DNA from 2 places in the Shewanella sp. SR1 genome. Region 2 is predicted to be linked to the other one. Evidence: predicted binding sites of a transcription regulator. Region 2 holds the regulator's gene; the other holds the start of a gene.
The links. The regulator ArgR, encoded in region 2, controls arginine synthesis, uptake and breakdown. The targets are predictions, from matches to a motif close to ANTGAATANNTATTCANT.
Positions count from the first base shown of each region.

Region 1: argC (N-acetyl-gamma-glutamyl-phosphate reductase) is a predicted target of ArgR. The motif match lies at 4,810-4,827, and genes of this name have one in related genera.

Region 1 covers NZ_JAJAEF010000028.1:52,048-61,733, forward strand. Annotated here, with positions in the region: gene argH (argininosuccinate lyase) at 1-454, opposite strand, end outside; gene KV201_RS19415 (argininosuccinate synthase) at 564-1,802, opposite strand; gene KV201_RS19420 (ornithine carbamoyltransferase) at 1,863-2,768, opposite strand; gene argB (acetylglutamate kinase) at 2,781-3,563, opposite strand; gene argC (N-acetyl-gamma-glutamyl-phosphate reductase) at 3,595-4,575, opposite strand; gene ppc (phosphoenolpyruvate carboxylase) at 5,200-7,869, shown strand; gene KV201_RS19440 (DUF1439 domain-containing protein) at 7,869-8,414, shown strand; gene KV201_RS19445 (CinA family nicotinamide mononucleotide deamidase-related protein) at 8,540-9,686, opposite strand, start outside.
Region 2 covers NZ_JAJAEF010000001.1:97,885-107,570, reverse strand. Annotated here, with positions in the region: gene ggt (gamma-glutamyltransferase) at 1-346, shown strand, start outside; gene KV201_RS00495 (Dyp-type peroxidase) at 593-1,528, shown strand; gene KV201_RS00490 (LysR family transcriptional regulator) at 1,600-2,502, opposite strand; gene KV201_RS00485 (NAD(P)-dependent oxidoreductase) at 2,609-3,241, shown strand; gene argR (transcriptional regulator ArgR) at 3,382-3,852, opposite strand; gene mdh (malate dehydrogenase) at 4,147-5,082, shown strand; gene KV201_RS00470 (thiol-disulfide oxidoreductase DCC family protein) at 5,179-5,577, opposite strand; gene folM (dihydromonapterin reductase) at 5,844-6,590, shown strand; gene KV201_RS00460 (5-formyltetrahydrofolate cyclo-ligase) at 6,622-7,326, opposite strand; RNA gene ssrS (6S RNA) at 7,335-7,515, opposite strand; gene KV201_RS00450 (cell division protein ZapA) at 7,633-7,935, opposite strand; gene KV201_RS00445 (UPF0149 family protein) at 8,171-8,746, shown strand; gene ubiH (2-octaprenyl-6-methoxyphenyl hydroxylase) at 8,965-9,686, shown strand, end outside.

The DNA.
Region 1 (9,686 bases), on a different contig from region 2:
GCATTACCGCATCAAATTCACGTTCAGCCAACGCCAGCAATTCAGCATGTAAGCTTTGAAGGCGCGCCAGTAATATAGCCCCTTCGGATTGACACCAAAGCTTTAAATCGGTGGCGACTTGATCGTTACGGCTCCGGCCGGTGTGCAATTTCTTACCGAGATCGCCCACTTTGGCAATCAAGGCCGACTCAACGAAACTGTGAATATCTTCAGCGCCCGAAGCGAGAATAATCGCTGGATCGCCATTCACTTCCACCAGCAAGTCATTGAGCGCTTTTTTCAAGTCGCTGCATTCAGTGGCCGTGATAATACCCACACTAGCAATCGCATCAGCCCAAGCGATAGAACCGACCACATCCTGTTCGAACAGGCGATAATCCACGGGTAGCGAATCGTTGAATAATTTGAATAGCGCGCTCGTTTCGCCCTGAAATCTTCCACCCCATAAAGCCATGCTAACTCCCCTTACTCACTGCTGATTTGAAATCGACTCATCTGAATCAAAAAACTTGATCAAAACCTAGAAACAAAAAAGGGCGCTAGGCGCCCTTTTAAACGACCTATTACTTAGACTTAACGTCATTAGCGTTGAGGGCGCGGATGCGGCTCGCTAATGAGTACAGGCGGATAAAGCCTTCTGCATGTTTTTGATCGTACACTTGATCTTCACCAAAGGTGGCAAACGCTTCGGAGTACAAGCTGTTAGGTGAACGTTTCTTCACTGCCGTTGCTTGGCCTTTGTAGAGTTTAACCACGACTTCACCGTTAACTGATTCTGCCAGTGACTCAGATGCTGCCAGCAGTGACTTACAAAGTGGCGTGAACCAACGGCCGTCATACACTAAATGCGCCATTTGTGCGGCAACTTGCTCACGCCAGTTACGGCTGGTTTTGTCGAGTACAAGTTCTTCAATCGCACGCAGCGCAGCGAACATCACGGTGCCGCCGGGTGTTTCGTAACAGCCACGAGACTTCATGCCCACTAAACGGTTTTCTGTGATGTCGATACGACCCACACCGTGTGGCGCAGCAATCGCGTTCAATGTCATCAGTGCAGCATAAGGCGTTAGCGCTTCACCATTCACTTTCGTGATACGGCCATGTTCTACTTCTAGCGACACATATTCAGGCTTGTTCGGTGCATCTTCAGGATCGGCGGTCAGAGTCCACACACCTTTGCTTGGCTCGTTCCATGGATCTTCTAACTCACCACCTTCATGGGAAATATGGAAAGCATTAGCATCACGGCTATAGATTTTAGTCGCTGACGCTGACGTCTTAATGTCACGTTCGGCTAAATAGGCCAGTAGATCTTCACGGCTCTGCATGGTCCATTCACGCCATGGTGCAATCACTTTTAAATCAGGCGCTAATGCAGCGAAACAACCTTCGAAACGCACTTGGTCGTTACCTTTACCGGTACAACCGTGGCACAGAGCATCGGCGCCCACTTTACGGGCCACTTCAACCTGTGCTTTGGCAATGATAGGACGCGCCATTGACGTACCGAGTAAATAAGTGCCTTCGTAAATCGCCCCGCTCGCAATCGTTGGGTAGATATATTCTTTAACGAATTCTTCTTTCAGGTCGACGATATGACATTCAGACGCACCCGAAGCTAAGGCTTTTTCAGTCAAGCCAACCAGCTCTTCTTCGCCTTGGCCAACGTCGGCGCAGAATGCGATGATTTCACAGTTATCGTAGTTTTCTTTTAACCAAGGAATAATGGCCGAGGTATCTAGACCACCTGAATAGGCTAAAACCACTTTTTTCACGCCAGTATTTTTTATCTCGATAGACATCTTAAATTCCTATGACTCGTTTCTCACCTAGGAGAAAACAGGCTGCTAAACAGGGTTAATTTAACTAAATAAGGTTACCAGTACCGCATTTTGGGCATGCATCCGATTTTCGGCTTGTTGCAGAATTAAGGAGCCTGCACCGTCCATCACTTCATCTGTTACTTCTACACCACGGTGGGCGGGCAAACAATGCATAAAGAAGTTAGCGCCCGCTTTCATCATCAAGGCTTTGTTTACTTGGTATGGCGCAAACTTCGCTTTGATATCCGCCAGCGGCGTTGGATCGCCCATTGAAATCCAAGTATCGGTATAAATCGCATCGTGACCTTCAATCGCATCGATATCTGAAGTCAGTACCAGCTTACCGCCATATCGCTTAGCAAGCTCTTGCACTTCTGCCACTACGTAGCCATCAGGAAAGTGACCCGCTGGGCAGATCACTGTCATGGTAGCACCGAGAATAGCCGCACAGTACATCAGCGAGTTAGTGACATTATTACCATCACCAACATAAGCTAATTTGGCTTTGCTGACATCCTCAAACTGCTCGGCCAGTGTTAAAAAGTCGGCTAATGCTTGGCAAGGATGATAAAGATCCGACAAGGCATTAATCACGGGCACTGTGCCACACTCGGCTAATTGCTCAATGGTGGTGTGCGAATAGGTTCTCGCCACAATCGCATCGGCCCAGCAAGACAGGTTAGCAGCAAAGTCAGCAACCGATTCCCGTTGACCTAGCGCACCATTTTGTTGGTCTAGGTATAAACAGTGGCCACCAAGCTTATTAATACCAATATCAAAGCTAACGCGTGTTCTGAGCGAGGGCTTTTCAAATAACATCACCACACTCTTGCCATCCAGCGCGTGGCGGTACTCAGCCGGATTGGCTTTGATCGTTTTTGCCAAGGCAATCAGATCGAGTAACTGCTGCTGGGTTAACTCTTTTATCGATAGTAAATGCTTCATAACCTACTCCACTTATGGTTGGATTTGTGTTCCTACGGCTTCACCTTTTGCTAATGCGATTAATTGGCTTGCATCACGCCACGAGGCAACTTGAACCGCCTGCCCCATCCACTGTGCAACTTCGAGCGCAGCTTCAACTTTGACCTTCATTCCCTTTTCGATAACACCTTGTTTAACAAGGTCTGCAATCTGCTTGCCATTTAAACTGTGAATGAGCTGGCCTTTACCATCGAGTACACCAGACACATCCGACAGCAGCACTAACTTGCCGCCCACTAATTTGGCTAAGGCCGTCGCAGCTTGGTCAGCATTGACGTTAAGCATTTGGCCATCGTCCATCATGGCGATAGAGCTACAAATCGGCATCCAACCTTGGGCGAGGATAAACTTAAGATAAGCGCCATCTTTTGGTGTCACTTCACCCACTAGGCCTAAACGTTCATCTTTAATCTTTGCCGATACAGTATTGCCATCGGCGAGGCTCATGCCCACACTCACAATCCCTGCTTTAGTCGCTGCGCCTTGGAGGATCTTGTTCGAAGTGCCCGCAAGTGCGCCGGCAATAATCGGCATTTGCTCAGGAGGAGTCACCCGTAAACCTTCTAACTTGACGGTTTCCATGCCGTTTGCCGCTAACTGTTCATCCACTAAACAGCCGCCGCCATGCACCATCAACACTTGCTGACCATTGGCTAACATAGCCGCAGCCGTATCCATTAACCGCGCCATCCCCATTTCACACTGCAGCAGCGCGCCGCCCACTTTAAGAACTAATACTGAGTTGTTTGTAGACATCTTGACGACTCTCTTAAATAAGGATGAACAATTAAAGGTTAAAATGAATCTTTATGCATTGCAGCGCTTGGCTGGCAGCACCTTTCATCAAATTATCGATTGCACTGGCGACCACTAAGTAACCGCTATTCTCATCAAACTTCCAACCTAAGTGGCAGTTAGGTGTCAGCACCACATCGTCCACTTTCGGGAACTGATTGTGCTTCACGGTGACCAATGGCGCCTGGTCATACACGCTATAGGCCGCTGCCACATCGGCAGTCGTAGTGCCTGGTTTTAGCTGCACGGTAATAGTCGCTAAAATGCCACGCTTAAAGTTGCCAAGGTGCGGGGTAAATATCACTTCTTGACCAAGCTGAGTGGCGATCTCGGGTTGATGTCTGTGGCCTAATACGCCGTAAGGTGTCAGGCTCACTTCACAAAAACTGGTGTGTAACTGCGCCTTACGGCCCGCACCCGTTACGCCGCTTACGGCATTGATCACCGGATAAGCCGATGTCAGTAAACTCGCCAGCGGTTTTAACGCTGTAAGTGATGCGGTTGGATAACAACCTGGCACTGCAATCATCTTAGTTGCCGCAATTTCTTTAGCATTCCATTCAGCAAGTCCGTACACAGCTTTGGCTAAAACTTCAGGATATTCATGCTCAAAGCCATACCACTTAGGATATTGCGCCACATCGCTAAAACGATAAGCACCGCTTAAATCGAATACCGCTAACCCTTGACTATAAAACCAAGCGGCTAAATGTAAGCTCACTGAATGCTCAGTCGCTAATACCACGGCATCGGCTTCGGCAACGATTTTTGCCTTAGCGTCTTCGGACAATGGCGACAGCGTTAATGCGATATGGCTATAGCTAGGGTACAAATCCGCTAAAGGCTTACCTTTATCTAAACTGTTTTCAGAAACATACAAACCCTGAATCGTCAGTTCTGCTTCTGCATAGATTAAAGCGGTCAGTTGTGCGCCTGTGTAACCACTGGCACCAATAATGGCGATATTTTTCATGTGTTGTTGTCTTATTAACCGAATCAAAGAAACTTAAAGAATAGATGAATAGCGTACACGCAACTGCGCATATCTATGATGACAAGATTATCGTCGCAGGAAATCGTAATTGGTTGTTATTTTATTCACTGTCAGGTTAATGCTCTGAATCATGATATTTACTCTACAGGTCACAGGGGGTGACTCATCTCAACTGCAGGCTAGACTACCACAAAGATCTACTTATGCAATATATGTGAATATATATTTTTAATTTATTTTTATATTTCTTACTGAAATGCAGATCTCGCCCGCCTATCATCCGTTCAGCTAACTCGTTAATAACTCAGTTATCTAGGGTTAATTTGCGCCAAAATCAGTCCTTTTTATTAACAGCTAAGATACATGCCTGCAAAACCTAAAATGATGCACTTCATATTCACTTACGCTAATCATCACAAAATATTGCGTAGCTTCGCATTTATATTGAATATTCCTCAACGATCATTGCGATTAGTTGCATATTAGATAAGCCAGTCGTATAAGTTATAAGTTCTTCTGTTGACCATTGCCCCAAGTGATAGGTATTGTGCTAACGGGCTAAATGCAATGCGGAATTTTCATGTTTTTCTATTCGGAGTAACTATGGTTGTAACCAAGGCAGACAATATGACCGATATGTATGCGTCATTAAGATCGAACGTGAGTATGTTAGGACAAATCCTCGGTGACACTATGCGCACCCACCTCGGGGACTCTTTTCTCGAGAAGGTTGAACAGATCCGTAAACTTGCTAAAGATTCACGCCGGGGCGATCAAGCCGCTAGAGAGCAAATGCTCGAGTTACTTACCGCCCTGCCAGACGAAGAATTAGTTCCGTTTGCAAAGGCATTTAACCAGTTCCTCAACTTAGCTAATTTATCTGAACAATTTCATACCATTAGCCGCAACTGTGACGAACTCGTCTGCGTGCCAGATCCCGTGGAACAACTCCTAGGCCGCATGTTAAATGGCCGTGTAGACCAAACGAAAATGCTCGACTGCCTTAAGACACTGGATATCGATCTAGTGCTGACAGCGCATCCCACTGAAATTTCCCGTCGCACCTTGATCCAAAAGTACGCCGCCATTGTCGACTGCTTAACTGAGCAAGAAAACGACCAATTATCGGATAGAGAGCGTCAGCAAATCAGTCTGCGCCTGCGCCAATTGATCGCGCAAATCTGGCACACCAATGAGATCCGCCGTGAGCGCCCAACACCTGTTGATGAAGCACGCTGGGGATTATCGACCATTGAAGAGTCACTCTGGCATGCGGTGCCAGACTTCTTAAGACAGCTTAACGACCAAGTGCAGCAACGCACGGGTCAACAATTACCGATTGATATCGCGCCAGTGCGTTTTTCAAGCTGGATGGGCGGCGATCGCGACGGCAACCCCTTTGTTACCGCGAAGGTCACCCAAGAGGTGCTCGATCGCAACCGCCATGCCGCCGCCAGATTATTCTTAAAAGACATAGTCCTGCTGGTTGGCGAGCTGTCGATGGAAGAAGCCAATGATGAGTTAAAGGCTTACACCAACAACAGCTGCGAGCCATACCGCCACGTGTTGCGATCTATTCGTCAAAGACTGCGTGATACCATAGATTATTTAAATGCGCGCATCGAAGGCCACAATCCTGAAGTCGATAAGTCGAGCCTGATTTGGCAAGAAAGCGATCTCAAAGCGCCGTTAGAAATGCTTTATAAGAGTTTGACCGACTGCGGTATGCGCTTAATAGCCAACGGTCTATTACTTGATATTCTCCGTCGTCTCGCCTGTTTTGGCATTCACATGCTCAGACTCGACATTCGCCAAGACGCCAGTCGTCACAGCGATGTGCTCGCCGAATTAACTCGCTATCTCGGCATGGGTGATTTCAACCATTGGGATGAAACCGAGAAACAAGCCTTCCTATTACGCGAACTCAGCAACCGTCGTCCACTGATCCCAAGTAACTGGCAGCCGTCAGCCGATGTGGCCGAAGTGCTTAATACTTGTCGTTTGATCGCAAAACATCCGGCTAAGGCACTCGGATCCTATGTGATTTCGATGGCGGGTAAGCCATCGGATGTCTTAACGGTTTTACTGTTACTCAAAGAAACGGGCTGTTCGCACCCAATGCGCGTGGTGCCGCTATTTGAAACCTTAAGCGACTTAAACAACGCCGCAGCCTGTATTACCGATTTACTCGACATCGACTGGTATCGTGGTTATACCAAGGGCATGCAAGAAGTGATGATTGGCTACTCTGACTCAGCTAAAGATGCCGGCGTAATGGCGGCAGCTTGGGCTCAGTATCACGCTCAAGAGCAGTTAGTGGCGGTCTGTAAACAAGCGGGCGTCAAGCTCACACTATTCCATGGCCGTGGCGGCAGCATTGGTCGCGGCGGCGGTCCAGCACACAAAGCGATTCTATCCCAACCTCCGGGGTCGGTAGATGGCCGTATTCGTGTCACTGAGCAGGGCGAAATGATCCGCTTCAAGTTTGGCTTGCCAAAACTCGCGGTTCAAAGCTTAGCCTTGTATACCTCTGCCGTATTGGAAGCGACCCTACTACCACCGCCAGAACCTAAACAAGAATGGCGCGATTGCATGCAACGTATCGCTGAAGAATCCGTGGGTGCATACCGTGGCATAGTGCGTGATGAACCTGATTTTGTGGCTTATTTCCGTGCGGCAACGCCAGAAGTGGAATTAGGCAAACTGCCACTCGGCAGCCGCCCAGCTAAACGTCGTGTCGATGGAGGGATTGAAAGCCTACGGGCAATTCCGTGGATTTTTGCTTGGTCGCAAAACCGTTTGATGTTACCTGCATGGCTTGGCGCCGGTGAAGCGCTACAAGCCGCCTGTGAACGCGGTGAAATGGGCTTATTACAAGAGATGGAGCGGGAATGGCCTTTCTTCAGCACTCGCATTTCAATGCTAGAAATGGTCTACGCCAAGGCGGAACCTAATTTAGCCCGCTACTACGAAACCTGTTTAGTACCGAAAGACTTGCATCACTTAGGCGAAACCTTGCGTCAACGCTTAGATCTGGGCATTAAAGTCGTGCTTGAACTGACAAAATCAGATAGCTTAATGGCCCATACGCCGTGGAATCGCGAGTCAGTAAAACTGCGAAATCCGTATATCGATCCATTAAACTTCTTACAAACCGAGCTATTAGCGCGGACACGTAAGGAAACAACAGAAACTCCCGCGTCTGAACATGTGCAGCTAGCGCTAATGTTGACTATTGCAGGTGTGGCAGCGGGAATGAGAAACACTGGTTAATGAAAACACTTTCCCGCACGATTTGCTTGGGACTGACTGTACTGCTTGGCGGCTGCGTCTCGCAGTACAGTATCAGCGAGCACGAAATGGAGCAGTACCTCAGTAAAGAGATCCATTTTGAGGTTAAACAAGGCAATCAATTAGTTGGCGCAGAAGTGCGCATTAACGACATCAGTGTCAGGCTAGGTGCAAAACCTGACACTATGAGCGTAAGTGCTGCAACTCAAGTATCAATTAAGAATCCAATCTTTCCATTGAGTGCCAAACTCACGACGACTTTTGAGGCCAAGCCTTGGTATGACAGCGCAACGCACAGTGTCTATCTGCGCCAGCTCGAATTAGTCAAAGTGGAGTCAACACCAAAAGATATTGAAAAGGCGATTAGCAGTGCCACGCCGCAGGTGATGGGTTATCTAAGACAATTCTTAGAAAACCAGCCTGTATATGTGCTTGATACTAAGGACAGTAACCAAGCACTGATGGCGAAGATGACTGAAAGTATTCAAGTCGCCCCTGGCAAATTAGTGCTTAAATTCACGAAATAACCGATTATTTTGTGGATCATCCGCCATAAAAAATGCTCCCTCGGGAGCATTTTTGTTAATACGTTTAAACAGGCGTAAACCAATAAATCTTTAAGCTTGTATAATCTTCAAGCTTGTATAAAAAGTTACTTGCTGAATCGCCCAATAGACTGATAATCGACAATCACAGCTTCAGCTAAAAGCTCACGTCTTAGCATATCGTAAGCCACAGCGGCACTTAAACTACGCACCAGATCCCGCGAACGTCGTGGCAGTTTAATCATCTGGCTATAAACACCGCCGCGAGTTGCTAAGGCAATCGCCACAGTGCCCACAGGCTTCTCGTCTGTGCCACCATCGGGTCCCGCAATACCACTGGTTGCCAGCGCATAGTCACTGTCCAATATTTGCCTTGCCCCCTTTGCCATTTCTTCCACAGTCGCAATGGAGACAGCGCCATGATCATCTAAGGTTGAAGGATTAACACCTAACACGCGAACTTTAGATTCATTACTGTAAGTCACTAATCCGTGCTGTAAGTAAGATGAACTACCAGGGAAATCAACTAACTGACTGGTGATCATGCCGCCAGTGCAGGATTCTGCAACACTTAAGGTCAAGCCGGAGTTGAGTAACTTATAATGAATTTCTTCGGCAAGAGTGGCTTTGTCTTCCGCAACGACCGCTGTACCCAGCACCATTTTGATGTGCCCTGCGACGCGAGGTAATACCGCAATCGCCTTCTCGCCACGGGCAAAAATCTTAATCTCAATATGCGGCATAGAAGAACGGTAACCAATAGTAATGCCTTCTGGCAGCTCTAATGGCTCTAACTTATCCGCCAACGCCGACTCACCTTGGCCTATCGTTAATAATTTCTTTAATGCAACCTTGGAATCAAGATTAAACTCATCGCGAATAAAAGGCACAAACTGCTCTGTAACCATGTGTTTAAGCTCAAAAGGCACGCCCGGTGTAAAGAATAACCACGCGCGGTTAAGCTTAACTCTAAAGCCACAGGCGGTTCCCACAGGGTTATCAACCATCACAGCTGAGGCTGGCAGCATAGCTTGCTTGAGATTACTTAAAGGCATTTCACGGTTATTACGGGTAAACCAGTCTTCTAAACGCTCACGCCACTCCGTATTCTCAACCAATGGTTCGCCCTTAGCCTTCGCCATCGCTAAAGCTGACATATCATCACTCGTCGGCCCGAGACCACCATTAACCAAAATAACATCGGCATGTAAGCTACGTTCTTGGAAAACTGCAATCAAATCCTCGAGGCGATCG
Region 2 (9,686 bases):
CAGCTTTGGGGTGATGGGCGGCGCGACTCAACCACAAATGCACGCACAGATTGTAATGAACCTGATTGATTTTAAAATGAACTTGCAAGAAGCGGGCGATGCCCCCAGAATTTTGCATATGGGTTCAACCGAGCCCACCGGCGAAGTGATGAATGATGGCGGCTACGTCAGTCTGGAATCGGGCTTCCCTGTGGAAACGCGCCGTGAGCTTATCAAGAAAGGGCATGTGCTGCGTGACGGCCTTGGCGATTTTGGCGGCTATCAAGCTATTGGATTTAATGCTGAAACGGGCGTGTATCGTGCGGCTTCTGAGAGCCGTAAAGATGGTCATGCCGCGGGTTATTAACTTCAGCGCCACGCTAAGGTAAGCTTGAGGCAGAGTAAGCTTTGCTTCATTTATTCGATTAAACTGATTGACGAGACTTTTACAGTCTCGTCAATTTTTACATTTAGGGATCTTGGGCGCGATAACGCTGCGTAATGAGCATTATCATGATAAACCAGAACAAACTGTGCGTTAGTTAATGTCATTTTCAGGTAAAGTTGCGGATAATATTGCCGAAAATGAATTTAGAAAAAGGGTGATAACCAAATGGATATACAAAATATGCCGCGTGAACAGTTGGGTGTGTGTGCAGAGGGGAACTTACACAGTGTCTATTTGATGTTTAATGCCAATGACAATGTCGAGTCGCAATTACGTCCCTGTCTTGCCAACGTTGCGCAGTATATTTATGAGCTGACAGATCAATACTCTGACAGTGCATTCAATGGTTTTGTGGGGATTGGCGCCAATTATTGGGATAGCCTCTACCCCAATGCTCGCCCTGAAATGCTCAAGCCTTTTCCTGCTATGCAAGTCGGCAGCCGCGAAGCGCCGGCAATTGAATATGATTTGTTCGTGCATATCCGCTGCGACCGTTACGATATTCTGCATTTAGTCGCTAATGAAATCAGCCAAATGTTTGAAGACTTAGTGGAACTAGTCGATGAAGAACGTGGCTTTAGATTTATGGATAGCCGCGATTTAACCGGCTTTGTCGATGGCACTGAAAACCCTAAGGGGCGGCACCGTCAGGAAGTCGCTCTCGTTGGTGATGAAGATCCTGAGTTTAGAGGCGGCAGCTATATTCACGTGCAAAAGTATGCCCATAACTTGAGTAAGTGGCATAGATTACCGGTTAAAAAACAAGAAGATATTATCGGCCGTACTAAGCAAGATAATATCGAGTATGAGTCAGAGGATAAGCCACTGACCAGCCATATCAAGCGGGTGAATCTTAAAGATGCGAACGGTCAGTCGATGGAAATCCTGCGCCAGAGTATGCCCTATGGTTCGCTGAAGGAGCAGGGATTGATGTTTATCTCTAACTGCCGTACGCCGGAGCATTTTGAAAAGATGCTGCATAGCATGATGTTTGGTGATGGCGAAGGTAACCATGATCACTTGATGCATTTTACTAAGGCGATGACAGGCTCATCCTTCTTTGCCCCCGCATTGGATTTTATGCTGCAATTCGACGAATAAGCTTTCGAGATCTGCGCAGATTCAGCATCAATTAAACGCACTTACGCTAACGCCTAAGTGCGTTTTTTATGCTAATGCGCTGGGAGCCATTTTTTGATATCGAGTTGCCATTGCTGGGCAGTGAAATCGATAAAGGCGCGCACCAGATTTTGCTGATAACTGCGGGACAAGTACACAGCCCATAAGGTTTGGCCTGGCGTCGTAAAGTCGGGTAACACTTCTTTGAGCTGGCCGCTGGCAAGGTATTGATTGGCTAAGTCGCAGGGCAAACGCACTATGCCATGTCCCCGCAGCGCCGCACTCACCAATACGCCCATGTCGTTAGCTTTAAGATTACCTGTGACTTTTACATGCTCGGCTTGCAGCTCTTTCAGGAAAGGCCAATTTTGTTGCGCCGAGTGTATCAGGCAGTTGTGAGCCAGTAGATCGATGGGCTCGACAAGTGGTGTGTTGCTATCAAGGTAGCTCGGCGCAGCACAGATCACGGCATCTATGGTCATTAAACGGCGGGCAATCAAATTATCATCGGGCTGCTCGGTATAGCGCAGTGCCACATCGACTCGCTCATCCACCAATTGGGCAAAACTGTCTGACATCACCAGCTGAATGCTGACCTTAGGGTGAATTTTAATAAAGCGGTCGACGACATCAAACAGGCTGTGCTGTCCAAGGCCAATCGGTGTGGCGATGCGAATACTGCCCACCAGTTCACTGTTATGGCTGTGGGCGCGGCTTTCCATGGCGGCGACTTCACTTAAGATCCGCTGGCAAAATTGCAGCGCTTCTTCGCCTTGCAAAGTCAGGCTGACGCTGCGGGTGGTACGGTGTAGTAAGCGTAAACTCAACCACTGCTCTACTTCTTGAATATGGCGGGACACCTGCAGGCGGCTGAGGTCTAAATGCTCGGCAGCTTTGGTAAAGCTGCCGCAGTTTGCCACTTCGACGAAACTGCGTATTGCGGCAATTTTATCCATATTAGTACCTCAAACTGAAACAATCATGCTCATTTATTGATGTTTATCACGGGAAACACTGCAAGTAAACTGGCTTCAATGTAAATCATCAGAGAGAGTTAACGAAATGAAAATCGCAATTTTAGGTGCAACAGGTTGGATTGGTGGTGCAATTTTAAAAGAAGCATTGAGCCGTGGGCACCAAGTAACAGCGCTAGTGCGTGATCCGAGCAAGTTATCTGCTACTGACGTGGCTGTGCATGCTGTGGATTTAGAGCAGCCATTAGTTGCGCAAACCTTTGCTGGCGTAGATGTTGTTATTGCCTCTGTTGGTGGCCGCGCACAACAAAATCATGGCCTAGTGGCGAGTACGGTTCAGCATTTACTGGATGTGCTGCCTAACGCTAAGGTGCCACGTTTATTGTGGGTTGGTGGCGCAGGGAGCTTAGAAGTGGCACCGGGTGTGACTCTGGTTTCTAGCCCAGATTTCCCCGCAGCATATAAAGATGAGGCGTTAGCTCAGGGTGAAGCTTTGCAGGTATTCCGTGCGGCGCAAACTGCAATTAATTGGACCTTTGTGAGCCCAGCCGCTGAGATTTATCCTGGCGAGAGTGAAGGCCCATATCGCCTTGGTGGCGACAGCTTCTTTACCGATGCTAATGGTCGCAGCCGCATTTCTGTTGCGGATTACGCTAAAGCCATGTTAGACGAAGCCGAACAGGGCACTCACGCAAATCAGCGCATCAGTGTGGCTTACTGACCTTAGCGTATAAACATCGGTGCGCGCGAGATTGGCTTAAATGTGTAACGTAATCGGGACAATGGCCAAATAATCAGCGCAAGATTGGACAGAAATGCGTACAGATGAAATAGAACAGGTCAGCAAGCTGACCTGTTTTTTTATTCTGCGTAATTGAATAAAGATTTGATGGTTTCTAAGGTATCGGCGATATCTTGGATGCTCGATGGACAAATAAAGATAGTGTCATCACCGGCAATCGTGCCCAAAATGCCTTCTGGTTTACCGATAGAATCCAATAAACGGGCAATCAGCTGCGCGGCACCTGGGCTAGTTCGCACGACGATCATCGCTTGGTTATGATCGACATCGAGTACCAAATTCTTCAACGGGCTCCCCGCGGTGGGTACGCCTAATTCGGCCGGTAAGCAATACACCATCTCTTGCTTAGCGTTGCGAGTCCGCACTGCGCCGAACTTGCTGAGCATGCGTGATACTTTTGATTGGTTAATATTACCAAAGCCTTCAGCTTGCAAGGCGGTGACGATTTCACTTTGAGAGCCAAAGCGCTCTTCTTTTAAAATCGACTTAAAAATTCTAACAAGGTCATCCTGATTCTTGGTCGTTTGCATAATATTATTATTCGTTATTCAAAAAAACAGGCCCATTTTGAATATTTTTAGAAAAATTGTCAACAAATAACCAGATTGGTTGAATAAAAATTCACTAACTCCCTGTGGTTAAGCGTTTGCTGGGGGCTTAAAAATACCAATTTGAGTAATTGTTCTACATTGCTTCTAAGTTATTCCGGAATTCTTTTGTCCCACGACTAAGGGATAATTGAAATTGTTGTGACATTCCAGTAATGTGACGCCAACGTAAATTAGATCCATGTCACACATATCCGAGAAATAACGGAGATAACTATGAAAGTTGCTGTACTTGGTGCTGCTGGTGGTATCGGCCAGGCTCTTGCCCTACTGTTAAAAACTCAACTGCCTGCGGGTTCACATTTGTCTCTATATGATATCGCACCGGTTACTCCGGGTGTTGCGGTTGACTTGAGCCACATCCCTACTGCTGTTGAAATCAAAGGTTTTGCTGGTGAAGATCCAACGCCTGCCCTAGTGGGTGCTGACGTTGTTCTAATTTCTGCTGGTGTTGCGCGTAAGCCTGGTATGGATCGTTCAGATCTGTTCAATATCAATGCCGGTATCGTTCGCAACCTGATCGAAAAAGTAGCGGCAACTTGCCCTACGGCTTTGGTTGGCATTATCACTAACCCAGTCAACACTACTGTCGCTATCGCTGCAGAAGTGATGAAGAAAGCGGGTGTTTACGATAAGAACCGTCTGTTCGGTATCACGACATTAGACGTGATCCGTTCTGAAACCTTCATCGCTGAATTAAAAGGCCTGAACGTTGCTGACGTTAAAGTCAATGTGATCGGCGGCCACAGCGGCGTGACCATTCTGCCATTACTGTCTCAAGTTGAAGGCGTGACTTTCACTGACGAAGAAGTGGCAAGTCTGACTACTCGCATCCAAAACGCGGGTACAGAAGTGGTTGAAGCTAAAGCCGGTGGCGGTAGCGCGACTCTGTCTATGGGTCAAGCGGCTTGCCGTTTCGGTCTGTCTTTGGTTCGTGGTCTGCAAGGCGAAGCTAACATCGTTGAATGCGCCTATGTTGACGGCGGCAGCGAGCACGCAGAGTTCTTCGCACAACCTGTGCTGTTAGGCAAAAACGGTATTGAAAAAGTACTGCCTTACGGTGAAGTGAGTGCATTCGAAGCTAACGCTCGTGATTCTATGTTAGATACGCTGAAAGGCGATATCAAACTAGGCGTTGATTTCGTTAAATAATCTTTCGGATAATCTTTTTAGATTATGACGAATTAAAAAACGGAGCCATTGAGCTCCGTTTTTTTATGTCTAGGTTTTATACTTTCTAAAGCTCATTCAGCGGCGCTTGGTGGGAATTTGGCAGTTATCGTCGCAGCGGGCTTTGCCCGTCAGTAAATAGGAGATACGGTATCTGTGTTTTGCAAAGCGCAGGTGAGTCCAATCGGCGACAGTTTTAATCACGGGCAGGCGTAACAGTTGGATCCAAGCACGTGTTCCTGTCAGTGCCCACGCTTTACAGGTGACATCTAACCCGAGTAACACTTCGCCCGTTGCGGTTTCACCGTGAAGAATAGTATTGGCGTAGTCTCTATCGATATGGCTGAAACGTTCACTAAAGTCGGATGCATTTAAATCCTCAAGCGCAATCAAGTTGTTGGGATCGCGCGCTTTCAGTTGACGCATTTCGGCGCTACATAATGGGCAGTTACCATCATAAAAAATCCGCAGTTCCATCGGGTCCACCTCTGATGACTTGATCACAATACTTGGTCTAAGCTCTTGGCTTGTGCACTTAAGCTTGGTTTCTTATAGCCTATACGCAGAATAAAGGGTTTTAGATCGCAGCTGATTTTAAATCTAATGTGTGTCTCATTTGGCTTTTTGTTAGGTTAAATTCAAACGAGTACAGTAACATCTTGGTTATTCATCAGGTTAACTTGATTGCTGATTTTTAAGTAAGCAAGGTAAAACCTGAGCAATGACGAATCAAAAGGATAGGTATGACATCTCCCATCATAATCACAGGCGTGGGTAAACGCATAGGTTACGCCTTAGCCAAACACTTTATCGCCCAAGGTCAGCAGGTGATTGGTACTTATCGCCGCCATTACGATAGCATTGATGAGCTGAACGCTTTAGGCGCGACTCTGTATCCCTGCGATTTTTATGACGATGCCCAAGTGCAATCCTTAATCGATGAGTTAACTCAACTGCCTCAAATTCGTGCCATTATTCACAATGCATCGGACTGGCTGCCGGATACTATTCTTACAAAGAATGAGCCTTTAAAGAGTACCACTTTTACGCCGAGCCAAGTGCTGCAGCGGATGATGCAAGTGCATGTGAGCGTGCCCTATCAGTTGAACTTGGCCTTAGAGGCGCAGCTACGTGCCGCTGCTTGCGATGAAATCGGCGGCAGTGATGTGATTCATATTACCGATTACGTGGCAGAGAAGGGCAGTCAGAAGCACATAGCCTATGCCGCCAGTAAAGCCGCGCTGCACAATATGACGCTATCCTTTGCCGCCAAATTTGCGCCCGAGGTGAAAGTGAATTCGATTGCGCCGGCGATGATCCTATTTAATACGGGTGATGACGCCGCCTATCAGCAAAAAACCTTAGCCAAAGCGCTGTTGCCGAAAGAGGCGGGGAATGCGGAGATTATCGAACTCGTGGACTACCTGCTTAATAGCCGCTACGTTACGGGTCGTTGCCATAATGTCGATGGCGGCCGCCAGTTAAAATAGTCATTTGATTTTTCGAGCAACAGCTAATGGCTTAAAACGTCAGTACGCGACTTGGGGTGATGATGAATGGCAAAGGCACATCCCAATGCTCGCAGGGTAAACTCACCACTTGCTGGCAGTCGTGGGCGTAACCCATAGGCAAAGGTTTACCTTTAAGCTGCCAGTTTGCCAGCGTCCTATCGTAATAACCGCGGCCCATGCCCATGCGATTCCCCATTAAATCAAACGCCACCAAGGGCGTGATAACCACATCTAGCTCTGTTACTGGGATAATGGCGCGCACATCTAACTTAGGTTCTAAGATGCCGAATTGATTCGCCTGCATCGGGGTATCAGCACTGTAATGCAGGAATAACAGTTGCCCAGCATTGAAGGGATGCAACCTTGGCAGATAGGTGTGAATACCCAATTGCCACAGCGCAGCGATCAGCGGCGGCGTGGCGAGTTCGCCATCGTGGGTGAGATAAAGCGCCACATGTTGCGCTTTGTTGGCTTGCAGTTTATCCAGCATGCGTTGGCTGGCGCTTAAGCTTGCTTGGGTTTGCTCGGTTTCTGAAAGGGATTTGCGTGCGGTACGAATGCTTTTGCGTAACTGATTGCGGTTTTCTTGCGTATGAATGGCGATACTTGCCGCATGGCTGGCGACATCAGTCATTTCACCAACAGCAGCATCTACGGCAAGGTGCGACGTGTCGCTTTGGGGGGTGAAATGAGAAAGTTTGGAGGATGTAGACATAAATTAAGATGCTCCCCAGAATGCCGCTACCGGTGTAGCCCTTGAACCGTAGGTTCAAGGCGGGTAAATGATTACCTCCTAAGGCTTCTCGGTACAAGCCGAGCATGCACAATGTCAGTAAAGCATTCACCCTGAGATAAAAATTATCGGCACAGGGACATTACCAGTTGGCATGCATCTCAGGGAGCAAAACGGTATTGAATCGCTAAAACATTGGTTTATTTAGATAAGCCAGTTTAGCCATTCACTGTGCGTCAGTCGGTTTAACTCAAATGGTGTTAAATCACCAAGGCGCACAGTTTAAATCTATTTAGTTGAACGCTCAACTAAGGCATTTTCGAGGGTCGACTGCAGCAAGCTGATCCTGTCGTCCATCTGTTGCATATAATGCTTATTTTTTTGCTTTTCTTGGAACAACTCGTGTCCAATATTCAGCGCCGCCATAATGGCAATTTCTTCGCGGCTTAGACTATTGGTTCGGGTTTTTAACGCTGTGAGTTGTTGTTCAACTCCCAATGCTACCGTACGTAAGGCATCCTCTTGACCTTTCGGGCAAGCGATAGAGTAGGTGCGCCCAAGTAGGGTAATTTCAACAGCACTGTTACTCATGTCGCGGGTGATCCTTTCGTTAGCCTCTTAGGGCGGACTATATAGGGCTGATATTAAAAGTGCAAGGTAAGCCGCAAATGGATTGGTCTTTGGCGGTTTTGTTTGCTGTTTGTGTGAGCAGTTGGATAATTTTTTATCAGGGTGTGGCCGATTTCGCCATTATTGGGATTCAGTATTGGTTCAAGTCTTTATCTCTGCTAGCATTGCTGCTGGAAAAATCTTATTGGGATCTGACATGGCAACCCCTCCTTCGTTACGTATCGACAGCTTAAAACTCGCCTTAGATGCAGCTGAAATCGGCCAACATCCGGTAGAAGTTCACGGTGCTTTAGTCGGTTTAATTTGCGGTGGTGTAGCGCAAACTGGCGACACTTGGATCAAGCCTTTATTTGACTTGATGAACGATGGTCAACCTTTGCCAGCGCAGTTGCACCAATTAGTGTGTGATTTGTTTAATGATTCTGTCGCGCGTTTAGTGGATTTTGAATTTGGTTTCATGCCGCTGTTGCCCGAAGAAGAAGAGCCGCTCAGCCAACGTGTTGAAGCCTTGTCCCTTTGGACCCAAAGCTTTTTGACTGGCATGGCAATTATTCAGCCGAAACTGAATCAAGCCTCGGCAGAAGTGCGTGAAGTGATCAAAGATTTGGCAGAAATTGCCCAAGTGGAATTTGATGTTGCCGACGATGAAGAATCTGAAGCTGCTTACACTGAACTACTCGAGTTTGTGCGCATTGCCGCCATTATGTGTTACTCGGAGTTTGGTCCTGAGATCCCGCTTGGCGAGACCGACGATACAGCGGTGGTGCATTAATTTACCGCGATTGTTTAGTGCTTAAGTTTAGCGCTTAGGTTTAGTGCTTAGGTTTAATGCTTAATAAATTAACGCAGTAGTGGCTTCATTTGATATCAAAGGCGGGCAAACCTGCCTTTGAATCCATAGCACTGGTGTTTTTGAGTGCATAGCACTGATGTTTACATCTTTTATGTTTACATGCCTCAGTGCCATGCCAAAGCTTGAATGAGATCCCCATGACGGCCACAAATCACATGGATACTTCAGTTCAACACGTCGACATCGCGATTGTAGGCGGTGCGATGGCGGGGGCGACTCTCGCGTTGGCTCTCGCGCGTCTTTCTTTATCTGCAGCTAGGCCGCTTTCCATCGCCTTAATCGAGGCGCACCTTCCCGATAAACAACACCCCGGATTCGATGCTCGCTCCATCGCTATCGCTCATGGTTCTATTTTCGAATTGTCCCGTTTAGGTCTATGGCCAAAGCTCGCCCATTTGGGCACGGCGATTGAAAATATCCATGTATCGGATCGCGGCCACTTTGGCATGACAGAGCTCAATGCCGCTCAGTTTCATTTAGATGCCTTAGGCCAAGTTGTTGAGCTTGAGCGTGTCGGCCAAGTGTTGTTTAACGAGTTGAATAAGAGCGAGGTAAAACTGTTTTGCCCCGCCAAACTCGCGCAAGTGGAACCCGCCGTTGAAGGCCATACCTTAGTGCTCGACACGGGCGAGCGCCTTCAAGCAAAACTCGTGGTCGCCGCCGATGGACTGCAATCCAAAGTGCGTAGCAGTTTTGCTTTGCCCGTGACCCAAGTGGCCTTCGAGCAAACCGCGATTATTGCCAATATTCAAACCGACAAGCCGCATCAACATTTGGCCTATGAGCGTTTTACCCAAACGGGTCCCTTAGCGTTGTTGCCTATGGCTGATAGCCAAGGTCAACCTCGCTTATCACTGGT